Regions from separate parts of the Steroidobacter sp. genome, predicted to be linked through region 2. Evidence: riboswitches for the same ligand, from Rfam matches in the RefSeq annotation. Region 2 holds a riboswitch; each other region holds the start of a gene.

Region 1 (5,166 bases), on a different contig from region 2:
GCGATCGCCGACCGGCTGCCAACGCTCCAGTGCGCGGATCGCCTCGTCATAGCGATTCAGATACATCAGCACCTGGGCTTCGAGCAGATGGCGCTCGGGCTCCAGATCGCCGGGCAGCGCGCCGCGGATCGAGCTCAGAGCCGTCGCGGCGTCTTCCAGATAATTGCGCTGATACCAGACCTTGGCGAGATAGAACCAGGCGCGGTTGCGCACATCCATCGGCACGTTGTCGTTCAATAGCGCCTTGAAGATGCGGCCCGCTTCCTCGTGCTGGCCCAACGAAAGATACAGACCGCCCTTGAGCAGCTCGGCTTCGACGCCGTGATGACTGACGCGATTGAAATCCTGCGACGCGCCCAGGCGCGTCAACGCCTGGAAATAATCGTCCTGGTAGAAATAGAACAGCACGTCCCCCCAATGCAGGTCGCGCACCACTTGCGGGGTGCCGACTAGGGGACGCGGTTCGGGCGGCTGCTCCTTCGCCGTCGCGCCAGTGGCGCCGAGCGCTAGCAGGACGGCGGCCAGCAGCTTGTTACATCGGCCCGGCACGGGTTATTCCCATTCCTTGACGATGAACTCGGGCTGCGCTTTCACCGCGCGGTCGCTGATCTTCAGCTCGACGTATTTGGCGCCGACGCCTTTTTCGAGCTTCACGGTCGCGCCACGCCGATAGTCGCGCGCATTCGGCCCCTGGCCGGTGAACAGCGCGATCAGCTCGTGCTCGCCCGCTTTGAGATTGCCGATGAAGACGCGATGCACGCCGCCCTTGAGCAACGCCTGCGCCTCGCGCTCGGTGTACAGATAGTTGGCGACTTCCTTGTTATCGAGCTTCAAGGTCACCGAATCCAGCGCGAAAAACTCGCCCACGTCCATGGACACGAACACCGCCACCTGCGTGTTGGCGGGGAACAGCAGCTCTTCTTCCAGCACGAACAGCTCGCGATTCAGATCGAGCACTTCCTTTTTCAGCGCCTGCACTTCCTCGTCCAGGCTCTTGAAGCTGTCGTTCGTTGCGGGGCTCGGTGCCGACGGCGCGGCGCCCGGCTCGCTGAGCGGCGCGGTGGTCGCGGTGGTCGAGTTCGAATTGGCCAGGGTCGGCGGTGTGCGCTGCGCGGCCCCATCCTGGGCGCTCGCCTGCCCTGTCGCAAACAGCGCGACCAGGGGCAATAAAGTAGCGATCTTCTTGAACAGGCTCTGGCGCGGCATGGATGTGTCCGGGAATTCTTCCGTGGAAATACTCGAAAGTTTCGTCTACGACTCTACGAGTTCGATGTGCGTGGCGACGCGGATCCGTTGCAGACTTTGTTCGGCAGCGCGATTTACTCGTTCAGCAACTCACGCAGCTTTTCGGTATAGCGCGCTTCGTAGCCGAGCTTGTAGCCCTCGGACACGTAACGCACCACGCCTTCGCGATCGATCAGCACCGTCAGCGGCATGGTGCTCGCCTGGTAGGCGCGGCTCACGTCTTTGCGAGCATCGAACAGTACCGGGTAGCTGACGCGTAAGGTGGTGGCCATTTCGCGCGCCGCGTCGAGATTGTTTTGTTCGTCGATGTTGACACTGAACAGCACCAGGCCGGCCCGCCGGTACTTGCCGTAGATCTCATCCAGCAGCGGCATTTCCTGGCGGCAGGGGCCGCACCAGGTCGCCCAGAAATTGATGAGCACCACTTCGCCGGAATGCTCCGACAGGCGCATGTTCTCGCCTTCCCAGGAACGCAACGCGAAATCGGGCGCGGGCTGACCGACCAGCCCGGCAGCGGGTACGCACACGGCCGGGCCCAGCAGCAGCAGCGCCAGCAAGGCGAAGCGAGGCAACCGTGCGGCAGCCCGGAGCGGCAAAGCTTGTGAGGACTGTGACATCAAACTTGTTCGTCGCCGGACGCGCGGTGGCAGCCGATCGGCGCCTCCGCGTGAAGTTGAGGGAGGCCGGCGCTGGCAACCCCGCTGTCCTAGGAAAATTCCCTTAGACCGGTGGCTTTGCGTCCCCACCTTTCGGTGAGTTTGCCTTTGTTGAGGACCGGCCAGGCCAGCGCCTCTGACAACGCCAGCTAGGGTGCTATACGCAGCGCAAATATGTCAACGAACGAAGTGTGATGTCAGCGGCGCAAAACCGCGATGGGCCTGTGATTTACCGCACACTTCGACGGTCTGTCGGTAGGCGACGACAACGACGTTCGACGCCTGTATCCGTACAGAGACGACCGACAGCTCTCCAATGCCCCTCCCGCGGTCGATACGCGAGCGCGGCCGGAGGGAGGGATCCGGCCGCACCCGTTCACGCACCTATGATTTAGATAGGTGCTTTCTGAGCGGCGAAATCGCTCGACGCGGCGGTTGCCTTCCACATCGCGATCATGTCCGGCGTGACTTCCTGCGTCACCGGCTCGTGATCCGAAGGCAGGGTGATCCGCGCGGTGTCCTCGCTCGGCGCCTGGCCGTAAAAGAACGAGCCGGCGGCAGCGGCCGTGCCGAGGGTCAACAACAGAGCGCCAAGGACCATGTGCTTCTTCATGATGTCTATCTCAGTAAATAAATCAGTAATGGTTCAGAAATATTCGTGAGCCGGGGTTCAGGCGAGCACCGGACGCTTGGTGCCCGATTCACCATCGGTGAGCGCGAGCACAGGACGCTTGGTGCCGGATTCGCCATCGGCCAGCGGGAGCACGGGGCGCTTGGTGCCGGATTCACCGTCCGCCAGCGTGAGCACGGGGCGCTTGGTGCCGGATTCACCATCGGTCAGCGCGAGCACGGGGCGCTTGGTGCCGGATTCACCGTCCGTCATTGCGAGCACCGGGCGCTTGGTGCCGGATTCGCCGTCCGCCAGCGCGAGCACGGGGCGCTTGGTGCCGGATTCACCATCGGTCAGCGCGAGCACGGGGCGCTTGGTGCCCGATTCACCGTCCGCCAGCATCAGGACGGGGCGCTTGGTGCCCGACTCGCCATCCGCCAGTGCAAGGACCGGGCGCTTGGTGCCCGACTCACCGTCGGTCAGCGCAAGGACCGGACGTTTGGTGCCCGACTCGCCGTCGGCGAGCTGTACGGCGCCCGACTGAGAAGCAGCAAACAAAACAGACGCCACCGCCATCGAAATCGCAAATACGTTACGCATGACCACAAACCCTCCCAGGAAAAGTGCTAAAAGTTCGAACCGGCATTGGTTCGATCACTGACTTAAGCGACGTCCCAATGTGATTCCCGTCACAGCGCCCACTGGACAACTGCAAGAAAAAAGGAACAATCAGTGCATCGCTGACCGGTGGCTTCGGGGGACGCCCGAAATCAATCGGTTGGGCAGGATTCAGGGACGACCGTAGGGCGGTTTTGGCGGGCAGCTCGCGGTACAGCCAGGCGACCAGGTGAGAAACTGTCGCACTGGGACCGGTAAACTAGACCGGGCTTGAGGCCGCGAGCCGCATGCGATCGGCGAACCAGAGAATTTCACAAGGCCCCGAATCGGAGACCCGCAACTGAGCAACACAATCGCAGCGGCCATTCCACCGCCCGACCGGCAGGCAGTGACAAGGCTGTTGTCTGCGTGGCAGTCAGGGGACACGCGCGCCCTGGAACGACTGACGCCGCTCATATATGAGGAGCTGCGTAACCGTGCCCGCCGCTATATGAAACGCGAGCGGCCGGGCCACACCTTGCAGGCCACCGCCGTCGTTCACGAAGCATTCGTCAAGCTCGTCGAGATGAATGTGTCGTGGCAGGACCGCGCTCATTTCTTCGCCGTGGCCGCCCGCCAGATGCGACGTATCCTGGTGGACCACGCCAAGACGCGCTTTCGCGAAAAGCGCGGCGGCACGACCACGGGCTCGCTCGACGATTTCGACGTGCTCGATCTGGGCCCCGCCACCGCGGGCGACATCGACGTGCTGGAAATCGACGAGGCCTTGCAGCGCCTGTCGGGCAACAATCCGCGCCTGGCCGAAATGGTCGAGCTGCATTATTTCGGCGGGCTCACTTATCAGGAGCTGTCCGAAACCCTGAAGGTGTCCGAGGCCACCGTCGATCGGGAGATCCGGCTCGCCAAGGCCTGGATCCTGCGTCAGATCCGTCCGCAGCGAAATCGCGAACCCGAAGCCTCATGACCACGGGACAGCCACGGACCGGGCAGCCAGGGAAGATCGTCGACGAACGCTGGGAACGGCTGCAGGATTTGTTTTCCCGCGCGGTCGAATTACCGGAAAACCAACGCGAAGCTTTCATCACCGCCGAGACCGGCGGCGACAAGGACCTGCGCAACGAGCTGCTCGAGCTGCTGGCCTGTGACACCGGCATGTCCACCGGTCCGCTGACCCACGCGCTCGGCGCGGCCATCGACGCCACCACCCGCGATCGTCGCAAGGCGCACATCGGCAGAGTGGTCGGCAATTACAAACTGGTTTCGATTCTCGGCCACGGCGGCACCGGCACGGTGTATCTGGGCGAGCGCGCCGACCGCCAGTATTCGGCGCAGGTCGCGGTGAAGATCGTCGACAACGCGCCCATCCACGGCGACCTCGGCCTGCGCTTCCGCGCCGAGCGTCAGATTCTCGCCAGCCTGAATCACGCCAACATCGCGCGTCTGCTGGACGCGGGCGAGACCAGCGAAGGGCACCCGTTCCTGATCATGGAGTACGTCCATGGCGAACCGGTGGATCGCTACTGCGACCGGCAGCAACTGGACCTCACCGCGCGACTGAACCTGTTCCTGGAAATATGTAACGCCGTTCAGTACGCCCACCAGAACCTGGTCGTGCATCGTGACTTGAAGCCGGCCAACATCCTGGTCACCGCCGAAGGCTCGCCCAAGTTGCTGGATTTCGGCATCGCCAAGCTGCTCGATACCGGCGACGCCGCGGCCATGCTGGCGCTGACGCGCATGAACGACCGGCTGCTCACGCCGGAATATGCGAGCCCCGAGCAGATTCTCGGCCGGCAGGTCACCACCGCCAGCGACGTGTATGCGCTCGGCGTCGTTTTATATGAATTGCTCACCGGCCTGCGGCCATACACCGTGCCGTCCTCGGCCAGTCAGCTCGAGCTGGAACGATCCATTTGTATCAGCGATCCGCAGCGCCCGAGCACCGCGGTCCGCAAAGCCATCGAATCGGAGCCGGCCGACGGCGAGTCCACCATCGGCGCCATCGCTCTCGCGCGCGACCTGCAGCCGGATCGGCTG
Region 2 (5,166 bases):
CAGTCATCTTTGCGATATCCGAGTTGAGCTGCTCGAGGTGCTCGTACGCTTCGGTCAGGCGCTCGTGATATTGCGTGTTCAGATGCCACGTCAGGACGCCCTGCAGACGAGCCACGCGGCGCCGCTGGTGTTCGGTCTGGGCTTCCGGCATCGTCTCGAGGGCGCGCTCGATCTGATTCAGGCGCTCGTGGACGATTCTCTCGTCTGCGGTCGCGAGGTAATCCGGTCGCGGCGCCGTCAACATGCCGTGCAACCGCTTCTCGATGTTCTTGCGCTGTTCCTGACGCAGGCGGATCTGCGAGTCGAGCTCGCGAAACTTCGCGTCGACCTCCGGCAAGAGCGGCTCGTAATTGCGACGGCGCAGCTCGATGATGTCCTCGAATGCGGCGAAGCTGCGCTGCCAGGTCTCCAGCTTCTTGCGCACGTCCTCGAGATCCAGATAGTTCTGGAGCGAGGTCTGGAAGTCGTGCGAGGACATGAGCGACGCGAGGTAATACGTCTCTGGGGTGTCCGGCAGCGTGCGCAGACGAATGACCCAGTCCTTGTCCTGGCGGATCTCCTCGCGCACCAGCGCCTTCAAGAACTTGCCTTCACGGATGCTCCTGATGGAGGCATCCACGCGCTCGCCTTCTTTGCTGAATGTTTCGAGAGCTCGGCCATACATGAGCGCGGCGCGCCCGTTGATGTTCAATTTGCCGTAGGCGTACGGCAGCGCCAGCAAGGCTTCTTGCACGGCGCCGTCGGTCACATCGCGCTCGACGAGCCGGCTCCACGGCACGATCGCTCTGTCGTACTGCTCGGCCGACATGGCGGCCCAACCCGAACGCAGCAGCGCCTGATTCGAGAACGGACCTTCGAGCCGAACCCGATCGAACGAGAGCTGCGCGCGGTCGAAGCGATTCGATTCGAACAGCAAATCCCCGAGGATCAGGTTGGACTTGTCCTTGATGGATCGGACGGCTTCGTCCCGCGCCTGGATCTTGCCCGCTTTGTCCAGTTGCTCCAGCGCCGCATCGGCTCGCTGCCCCTGTAACAATGCGATGCCGAGGTTGTATTCGGCGAAGCCCGTCAGTCCATCGGCGCCCTGCAGCCGCTGCAGAACGCTTGCGGCATCCTCGGGACGGCCGCTCGCGAGATAAACGTTCGCGCGCAGAAACTCGACTTCATCCTTGATGGGGTCCGGCACGCGGCCTTGCATGCGATCGAGCGCATGCAGCGCTTCTTCCAATTGATCCTTCTGGAAGTGAATGCGCGCCAGGCGAAACGCCGCTTCGTTGCGGACCGCTTCATCGACCGCCCCTTCGAGGACCGCTTTGATCGCGCGGCCGGCCCGATGGTGCATCCGATAGTTGAGCTCGAAGTCGCCGACCGAAAACTCCGCCTCGCCGACATGAAAGTGCAAGGTGTCGAGCTGCGGCTCGTCGAGATCGCGATACTGGCCGAGCTCTGCATCGAGTCGTTCGAGCGCCTCGAGATACTGACCTTGGTGGGCGTAATACACGGCCTCGCCGAAGTGCAGATCCTTGAGATCGCCGCCGGAACACGGACTCACGGCGCACATCGCCGTCAGGCCGAGTCCGAGCGCATTGTGAGCTGCGCGACGCATGATGCTCACCAGTCTCCGACCTGGATGGCCTGGCCCGCGCCGGCGCCTGCGAGCGTGATGCCGACCAGCTTCGGTTCGATGCCCTTGTCGATCGTGAAGGTCTCGGTGCGCGAGTAGTCCTTGCCGCCGTCGAGCTTGCCCATCACGGAGATCTCGAGCTGATGCGATCCGGTCGCGATGTTGCCCGTGTAGATCCGCTGCACGCCGCCCTTCTGCAGCGCTTCGAGCTCTTTGTAGCTGTAGATGTAATGCGCGACGAGCTTGCCGTCGAGCTGGATCTGAACCGCATCGAGGCGCATCGAATCGTCCTTGGCCAGCGCGACGAACATCGCCACGTGCGTGTTGGAGGGATACAGCAGCTTCTCCTCCAGCCGCCGCAGCTCGGCATCGATGCTCAGGACATCGGACTTGATCTCCTGCACCTGCTCATCGAGGCCCTTCATCTGCGCGCGATAGCTGTCGTCGGCGGCGCAAACCGCGGCCGACAGACAGCACCAAGCGCTGAACATCACGGTCCAGAGAATCTTCTGCATGTTGGTTCGCCCGATGGGTGGCGGATTGAGATGGAAAACCGAGAGGGTTTCGGCTTCAGGCGCTGGGGAATGCGCGCATGTCACGTACCGACGGCAAAGCCGTGTCCGCGTTCGCGATCGAGTTCCAGCGAGTCATGAGCCACCTCCATTCAACCTTGGGCACGCAGGCGCATTGGGTTCGAGGCAGCCCGATTGGATCGGACGTCGACTCCGGCGGTCCCGCCGTCATGGAGCGCGCGAGGCGCTCTTTAGACCGGTGACTTTGCGTCGCCATCTTTCGATGGCTTTGCCCTTGACGTAATTCGCGTGAGAACTATTGCTCGTGGATGGAACGAACGGGTGTGACGTGTGTCTCACAATTCAGGAAAAATGTGACGCACTTCTCACTTTTCCGTGGGCACATTTAGTTCAACACGAACCGACTTCTCAGAAGGTTTCATCTTCTTGAGAACGTCACGTTGACTCGGCAACCGCGCGAGCGACGTCTTTGACAATAATGAAGGTTGCGTCAATCCGACGTCAGCGTGTGGCGAGCAGCACGACGATGACGATCGTCAGAAGCAGCGTCAGCGTCTTCCAAAACATCGTCGGATTGCGTTCCAGCAGCGGCGGCCGAGTCCTGCGCAGGTAAGCGTCGTTGGGATGACTCAGGTCGTAAATGAATTCGGATAACTCCTGATAGCGCTTATCGGGGTCCACGTGCGTAGCCTTCTTCAGCGTTTCATCGACCCAGACCGGAATGTCCCGCTCTTCATCGAGCAGCGAGCGATAGCTCAAGCGTTTTTGCTCGGCCTTGGCTCTGGACTTGGCGACTTCGGCGCCGAACGGCAGCCGGCCAGAAAGCATCTGGTAGGCGATGACGCCGAGGGAAAACAAATCCGAGCGTGACGAGCCCGCGTGGCCCAGAAAGTACTCCGGCGCCGTGTATTGCAGAGTTCCTTGCGGCAGATGATCGACCGTGGTCGTGTTCTCGACGATGCCGGCGACGCGTGTCGAGCCGAAATCCATGATCTTCACGGTGCCGGTGGCGTCGATCATGATGTTCTCGGGCCGCAGGTCCTGGTGCAGCATCTCCAGGCGATGAAACGCCTGCAGGCCTTTGGCGATTTGTTCCACGATGCCGCGCACACTGGCCAGCTTCGGCCTGGGATTGTCGATCATCCATTGCGTCAGCGTCTGGCCGTCGATGAACTCGGTGACGGTATAGAGGTAGTTTCTTTTCCGGGTCAGCGCGACGGCGCGAACCACGTGCGGACTATCGATACGACGCGCGATCCAGTCTTCCAGCAGAAATGGCTCCAGATAAGCAGGATCGCCGCGCAGATCCACGGATGGCGTCTTGATGACGACGGGTGCTTCGGCGCCCTCGGAAGTCACATCGAGCGCCAGATAAACATGGCTGCGACTGCTGATGTGGATATCGCGAATGATGCGATAGCCATCGAATAACATCCGTGGCGAGAGCTCCGGAGGTAACGGAAGTTCGCTGAGCTTGTGATGGATTTCGGTGGCCTCGGCCTCAGGCAACTCCTCGATACGAATCAGTTGGATGCTGAGGTTGTCCTCGCTGCCGCGCTCATAGGCTTCGGCGGCGATCACCTTTGCTACAGCGTCAAGATCGTCAGGTCGCTGCGCCAGCGCGTCGGTGATGAAACGCGCGCTGACGTGCTCATGGATGCCGTCGGTGGCAAGAATGAAATGATCGCCCTGCCCCACGCTCACCGCGCAATAATCGATTTCGAGCTGTGGATTGACTCCCAGCGCGCGGCCGAGATAACTCTTGTCTTGTGAGACCCACACCCGGTGATCTTCGGTCAGCTGCTCCAGAGACTGGTCACGCAGCCGGTAGATTCTCGAATCGCCGACATGAAAGATGTGTGCGGTCGTGGACTTCAGCACCAGTGCGCTCAAGGTGCACACGTAGCCGCGGTCCTGGTCGTAGCGGTATTGGCTCTGCCGCGTTTGGGCATAGAGCCACGAGTTGATTGCGGTGAGCACGCGCTGCGCGGAGTGTTTCACCGACCATGCAGGCGACGTGCAGTAATAGTCCTCCAGGAAGCCTTTGACGGCCGCCTCGCTCGCGATCTGACTGACGTTGCTGCTGCTCACACCGTCGGCCAATGCGACGGCGATGCCTTTGGCGGTCAGTTGCGGCTCGCCTGGAATGCAGGCGCCGTGAAAGTCCTGGTTGGTTTCCTTGCGACCCCGGCCTGAATGCTGCCCAAGGGAGATTTTCAATCCAGTGGGCAGCATGCGTCAGATCAAGCAGCGCGCGGGAATGCTTTCTTCTTCGCGCCCGTACGCAGATGCGTGGAATAGAGCGTCAGCCCGGTGAAGGCAAGACCGCCGATCAGGTTGCCGACGACCGTGGGCAACTCGTTCCAGACGATGTAATCCATGATCGAGAAGTTGCCGCCCATGATCAGCGCGGACGGAAACAGGAACATGTTGACCACAGAGTGCTCGAAGGTCATTGCGAAGAACACCATGATGGGCATCCACATGGCAATGACCTTGCCGCCCACGGAAGTGGAAATCATCGCGCCGACCACGCCGGTGGAGACCATCCAGTTGCACAGCACGCCTCGGATGAACAGCGTGAGCATACCCGCCGCTCCATATTCCTTGTAACCCAGCGTGCGGGCTTCACCGATACCGGCGATGACTTTGCCGACGGCGTTCGGCTCGGTGGAAAAGCCGTTGGTGAACACGATCGACATCATGAAGGCGACCGTCACCGCGCCCGCGAGGTTACCGGTGAACACCAGTCCCCAATTCTTCAACACACCGCCTAGCGTTACGCCGGGGCGCTTGTCGATCAGGGCCAGCGGTGACAGCACGAACACGCCGGTCAGCAGATCGAAACCCAGCAGGTACAACATGCAGAAGCCCACGGGAAACAGGATCGCGCCGATGATCGGATAACCGGTCTGCTGGGAGACGGCGACGGCGAATACGGCCGCCAACGCGAGAATCGCGCCAGCCATGTACGCGCGGATCAAGGTGTCGCGCGTGGCCATGAAGACC
Region 3 (5,166 bases), on a different contig from region 2:
TACGCGCAAGCCGTTCTTCAACGTGTGCTCGGAAAAATCTACACGCACGGCCGCAGGAGTCGCAGCAGTTGCTGAGACGAGAGGCAGCACGGCGAATGCAAGGGACAGGCAGACGCCGTAGTCCAACAAAAGTCGCGCCTTTTGTCGGGCGTATCGAAAGGGCCTCGGCCACTTTCGATCAGACAACAAGGCACGAATCATGTGACCGCTCCGTTACTCGCGCTCGGCGCGTGGATAACGATCGAGAATACACTGGCGCGCTGCCGAGGCGATACACGGAGCACGGCCGTGCAAGGCGCAATAAAAAAGGCCCGCCAGAGGCGGGCCTTTGCAAAGGATTTGCGTTGGGTCGATCGGTTTACGGAATGGTCTTCATGCCCATGTTCGAGATTTGGCTCTCGCCGCCGGACGTGGTGTACGCCTTGACCGCGAAGTACCACGTGCCGGAGGTCAAACCCGTCACCGTGTACGTGGACAGACCTGGGTTCGCGATCTGAATGGTCTGGTCGAGAGTGGTGCTGGTCCGGCCGTAGACGACGCGATAGCCCGCCAGGTTGGTCAGCGCCGCGCCATTGATGTCCTGGGTCGGCGGCGTCCACGACAGCGTGGCGTTGTTCGACGACGACTGCGTGACCGTGATCGCGAACGACGGCAGCGAGCGCGTGGCCGAGCCATCGCTCACCGAGATGATGATGTTGGAGTACGTGCCCGCGTTCGCAGCGGACGGCGTGCCCGACAGCCGGCCGGTCGTGGTGCTGAAGGTGGCCCACGACGGCATGTTCTGGATGCTGAAGCTGAGCGTGTCGCCATTCGGATCGGCGGCGGTCGGCTGGAAGTTATAAGCCGTCCCTGCCGTCACGTTCGTCGCGGGCGAGCCGCCGATGGTAGGCGCGGTGTTGCTCGGCGCAGCGACGCTGATCGAGAACGCCGGCAGCGAAGCCGAAACACGACCGTCGCTGACGGTGATCGCGATGTTCGAGAACGTACCCGCCGTGGTCGGCGTGCCGCTCAGACGACCGGTCGCGGTATCGAACGCAGCCCAGGCCGGACGATTCGCGATGGTGAAGCCGAGCGAGTCGTTGTCAGGATCGCTCGCGGCGGGCGTGAACGAATATCCCATGCCGACCGTCGCCGTCGTGGGCGCCGTGCCGGAAATGGTCGGCGCGCGATTCGCTGGCGCGGTGACTGCGATAGCAAAGGCCGGCAACGAAGTCGTCACGCGACCGTCGCTGACGGCAATGATCACGTTCGAATACGTGCCCACATCGGTGGCCGCCGGCGTGCCGCTCAAGCGGCCGCTCGCGGTGCTGAAGTTCGCCCAGCGCGGACGATTGGTGACGCGCCAGACCAGCGTGTCGCCATCCGGATCGCTAGCGCTGGGCACGAACGTATAAGTCTGGGCCGCCTGCACCGACGTGGAGGGCGAGCCGCCGATCGTCGGAGCGCGATTGTCCGGACCGCGCACCTGGATCGAGAACGCCGGCAGGCTGCGGGTGAGCACGCCGTCGCTGACGCTGATGACGATGTTCGAATACGTCGCGATGTTCGCGGTTCCCGGCGTGCCGCTCAGGCGACCGGTGGAGGTGCTGAACGCGGCCCACGACGGACGATTGGAAATCGAGAAGCGCAACGGATCGCCGTCGACGTCGTCCGCCACCGGCTGAAAGCTGTACGGTTGATCGACCATCACCGAACCCGGCGGCGTGCCGGCAATCGCGGGCGCATTGTTTCCAGGCAGCGGCGTATCGGTGCGGCCGCGCACCTGAATCTTGAAGGGACCGATGGAGCGCGTGTCTCTGCCGTCGGTGACAGTGATGGTGATGTCGCCCGAATCGCCGACGTGCGCGTCCTGAGGCGTGCCGGTCAACAGGCCGGTCTCGTCGTTGAAGGTCGCCCACTGCGGCTGATTGGTGATGGTGTATTCGAGGAAGTCGCCGTCGGCGTCGGTGGCCGTGGGCTGAAAGGAATACGCCTGACCGGCGGTCGCGCTCGCGGGCGGAGTGCCGCTCACTTCGGGTGGCTGATTCGCCGGAGTGGGCAAGGGCTCGCCGCCCACGGGGTCGCCGCCCGAGCCATCGTCGCCCGAGGGTTGCTCGACCGCGTCTCCTACCGGGCCGCTACTGCCAGAGCCATCGTCGAAACAGCCGCTCAACGAAGCGGCGATCAGGGCCAGCGTGGCTCGCTGCAGGAACGTCTTCCCGAAAATTGTTGGAATCATTGCTCGTACCTTGGCTTCGCGCGCGGCAACGACGGTCTGGCGACCGGCGCGGCTTGGCGCAGCTGTGTTCCGGAAATGAGGCAGCCGTCGCGGCTGAGACGCGACTTTCGAAGCGCAGGAAAAGGTGCGCGCACGTGGGGCGCGCTATCGGCAGCTCGCTGATCTCACATTCGCGTGGCGCGCTCGCAAGGGGCCTTGCGGGCAAGACGGTCGCGATTGTGGCAACCCCGCTGTCGTAGGAGCGCTGCGCGATGCGTGCCGCGTTCCCGTAGACCGGAGGCTTTGCGTCCCCGCCTTTCGACGGGTTTGCCGATGTCACTTTCTGCTCTCCCTGGACTGATCTTCTTGTCCCAGGGCGTGACGCAGGCGGCGGTACGAACGACACGAGCACGGAAAAGGAGAGAAGGATGACGGCTAGCTCGGTGACGCAAGAAGAGCTGGCCGGCAACCCCGCTATCCCCAGCTTGCGCCGTCAGGACCGGAGGCTTTGCGTCGCCGTCTTTCGACGGTTATGCCCTTGGTGATGTTGAGTAAAACCCAGGGAATTATGTTTTTGCAATTGTCGGTGGAGACCGACAAACGCGGCGGCAAAACGGCACGCGAATGTCACTTCGAATTCACATAACTCCGTCAGAATCCAGGCGGCCGTTGTGTAGACATCGAGACATTTCGGCAAACAAAAAAACGGCGACCGGAGTGCTCCGATCGCCGTTGCGTGCGCCACTGTTGTGGCGCTCAACGCAGTTTCGAGACTCGACTTACTGCACGACCTTCGAGTACACGTTCGAGATCGCGCTCTCGGTGCCGTTGCTGGTGTAAGCACGCACCGCGAAGTAGTAGGTGCCCGGCGCGAGGTTGCTGATCGTGTAGTTGGTCACGCTCGGGTTCGCCACCTGGATGGTGCTCGTCATGGCGCTGGCCGAGGTGCCGTAGGCGATGCGATAGCCCGCGAGATTGCTCAGCGTGCTGCCGTCCGTGTTCGAGGTCGGCGCGGTCCAGCTCAGCACGGCGCCATCGCTCGAGGCATCGACAACGCTGATCGAGAAGGCAGCCAGGGAAGCCGTGGCGCGACCGTCGCTCACGCTGATGATGATGTTGCTATACGTGCCCGCCTGCGCAGCAGTCGGCGTGCCGGACAACTGGCCGGTGCTGGTGTTGAACGTGGCCCAGCTCGGACGATTGGCGATCGAGAAGGTCAGCGTGTTGCCATCGGCGTCGCTCGCCGTCGGACGGAAGCTGTAAGCGCTGCCCGCGTTGATCGTGCGAACCGGCGTGCCGCTGATGACCGGAGCGCGGTTGGCGGTGCTGCCCACGGCGATCGAGAAGGCCGGCAACGAAGTCGTCAGGCGACCGTCGCTCACGCTGATGACGATGTTGGAAAAGGTGCCAGTAGCCGTCGGCGTGCCGCTCAGGCGGCCCGTGGAAGTGCTGAAAGTCGCCCAGCTCGGGCGATTCGCGATAGTGAAGCCGAGCGCGTTGCCCTCGGCGTCGGAGGCGGAAGGCTGGAAGCTATAGGCCGTGCCCACCGTCGCCGTGGTGACCGGCGTACCGCTGATGCGCGGCGCGGTGTTGCTGGAGAGCGTGGTCACCGCCTGAATCGAAAACGCCGGCAGCGACACGACGTGCACGCCGTCGGTCACACGCAGCTGAATGTTGCTCCAGGTGCCGGGCGACTTGGGATAACCCATCAAGCGGCCGCTGTTCGGGCTCACCGCCATCCACGACGGCTTGTTCACGACGCTGAACTTCAGCGCGGCGCCTTCGGGATCGCGGGCCGTCGGCAGGAAGTTATAGCTGGTGTTGATCTTGATGACGGTCGGCGGCGTACCGCTGATGGTCGGCGGCAGGTTGGTCTGGGCAGAGGCGAGACCGGCGAACGAAGCGAGCGCCGCGACCGCGGCGAGCGAAGCAATGAGACGCATTGGGCAACTCCAGCAAGCACAGTTCCGAGCCAAGCTCGCGTCACGCGTTTTGCGTGCGGTGGCGAGCACCTGTGTCTGGCAAGGGAAGCTGGCGTTGCTGAGCCGGCGCTGTGTGCGCGGGCCGCAGGCCCAAGGACTTCACGATACGACCTGATTAAGTCGTAACGGCAACCCCGCTATCTTCGATGCGGCTGCTGGAGCGGCATCGGAGGACCGGAGGCTTTGCGTCACCGTCTTTCGAACGGCTTTGCCCTTACAGACGGGGCACATTGTGTCGGAGCCCTGGAACTTGACATATCGGACGACCCCCCAACGTCGTTGAGGGAAAGTTGCAAGTTCACAGGGGAAAAATTTGGCGACGCTTAGTGGCGACACTTAGGCGCGGCGCGACAACAAAACTGTCACAACCGCGCGAAAGCCTATTTTTATCGGGAAAAGCCGCTTATTCAGGCAGCACGAAGCCGTGCTGCCTGACCAGGCGCGTGCATGCGGCGACCAGGGGTTCGTCGTAGCGTCTGCCGGCCCCGCGGTTGATCTCGTCGATGGCGGCGTCCATGCCGGCCGCCGGCCGGTAAGGCCGGGGCGAGCACATGGCCTCGACCGTATCGGCGATCGCCAGGATGCGGGCCTCGATCATGATTTCGTCGCCCTTCAACCCACGCGGATAACCGCTGCCGTCGAAACGCTCGTGAGATTGATAAACGATATCGGCGATGGGTGCGCCGAAGTCGATATCGGCGAGCAACTGGCAACCCTCTTCGACGTGAGTGCGCATCAGCGCCAGTTCCGTCTCCGTCAACGGCGCGGGCTTGCTGAGAATGGTTGCCGGCACGGCGATGTTACCAACGTCGTGTAACAACGCCGCGACTCGCAAACCGTGCTGACGTTCGCCATCGAGCCCGGCTTCGCGGCCGATCGCGACAGCGAGTGCCGCCAGACGACGCGACGATCCAGCGGTGTATGGATCGTGCCGTTCGCTCATGCGTACGAAAGAATCGATCATGCCTTGCAGGGCCACGTCGGTGC

The links. A riboswitch is a leader RNA that binds a small molecule or an ion and turns the genes downstream of it on or off. The one in region 2 is predicted to bind cyclic di-GMP.
Positions count from the first base shown of each region.
Region 1: linked by a shared signal. The riboswitch ahead of VGD45_RS08910 (TlpA disulfide reductase family protein) and the one ahead of VGD45_RS20970 (hypothetical protein) in region 2 are both predicted to bind cyclic di-GMP.
Region 3: linked by a shared signal. The riboswitch ahead of VGD45_RS18285 (putative Ig domain-containing protein) and the one ahead of VGD45_RS20970 (hypothetical protein) in region 2 are both predicted to bind cyclic di-GMP.

Region 1 covers NZ_DASWTF010000017.1:24,099-29,264, forward strand. Annotated here, with positions in the region: gene VGD45_RS08900 (tetratricopeptide repeat protein) at 1-549, opposite strand, end outside; gene VGD45_RS08905 (hypothetical protein) at 553-1,206, opposite strand; gene VGD45_RS08910 (TlpA disulfide reductase family protein) at 1,320-1,862, opposite strand; cyclic di-GMP riboswitch class I at 1,934-2,018, opposite strand; gene VGD45_RS08915 (hypothetical protein) at 2,293-2,514, opposite strand; gene VGD45_RS08920 (hypothetical protein) at 2,572-3,111, opposite strand; gene VGD45_RS08925 (ECF-type sigma factor) at 3,518-4,093, shown strand; gene VGD45_RS08930 (serine/threonine-protein kinase) at 4,090-5,166, shown strand, end outside.
Region 2 covers NZ_DASWTF010000036.1:282,703-287,868, reverse strand. Annotated here, with positions in the region: gene VGD45_RS20975 (tetratricopeptide repeat protein) at 1-1,606, opposite strand, end outside; gene VGD45_RS20970 (hypothetical protein) at 1,612-2,139, opposite strand; cyclic di-GMP riboswitch class I at 2,349-2,440, opposite strand; gene VGD45_RS20965 (bifunctional protein-serine/threonine kinase/phosphatase) at 2,659-4,392, opposite strand; gene VGD45_RS20960 (formate/nitrite transporter family protein) at 4,401-5,166, opposite strand, start outside.
Region 3 covers NZ_DASWTF010000034.1:93,463-98,628, forward strand. Annotated here, with positions in the region: gene VGD45_RS18280 (pitrilysin family protein) at 1-48, opposite strand, end outside; gene VGD45_RS18285 (putative Ig domain-containing protein) at 359-2,218, opposite strand; cyclic di-GMP riboswitch class I at 2,436-2,539, opposite strand; cyclic di-GMP riboswitch class I at 2,659-2,744, opposite strand; gene VGD45_RS18290 (fibronectin type III domain-containing protein) at 2,977-4,140, opposite strand; cyclic di-GMP riboswitch class I at 4,304-4,402, opposite strand; gene VGD45_RS18295 (HD domain-containing phosphohydrolase) at 4,583-5,166, opposite strand, start outside.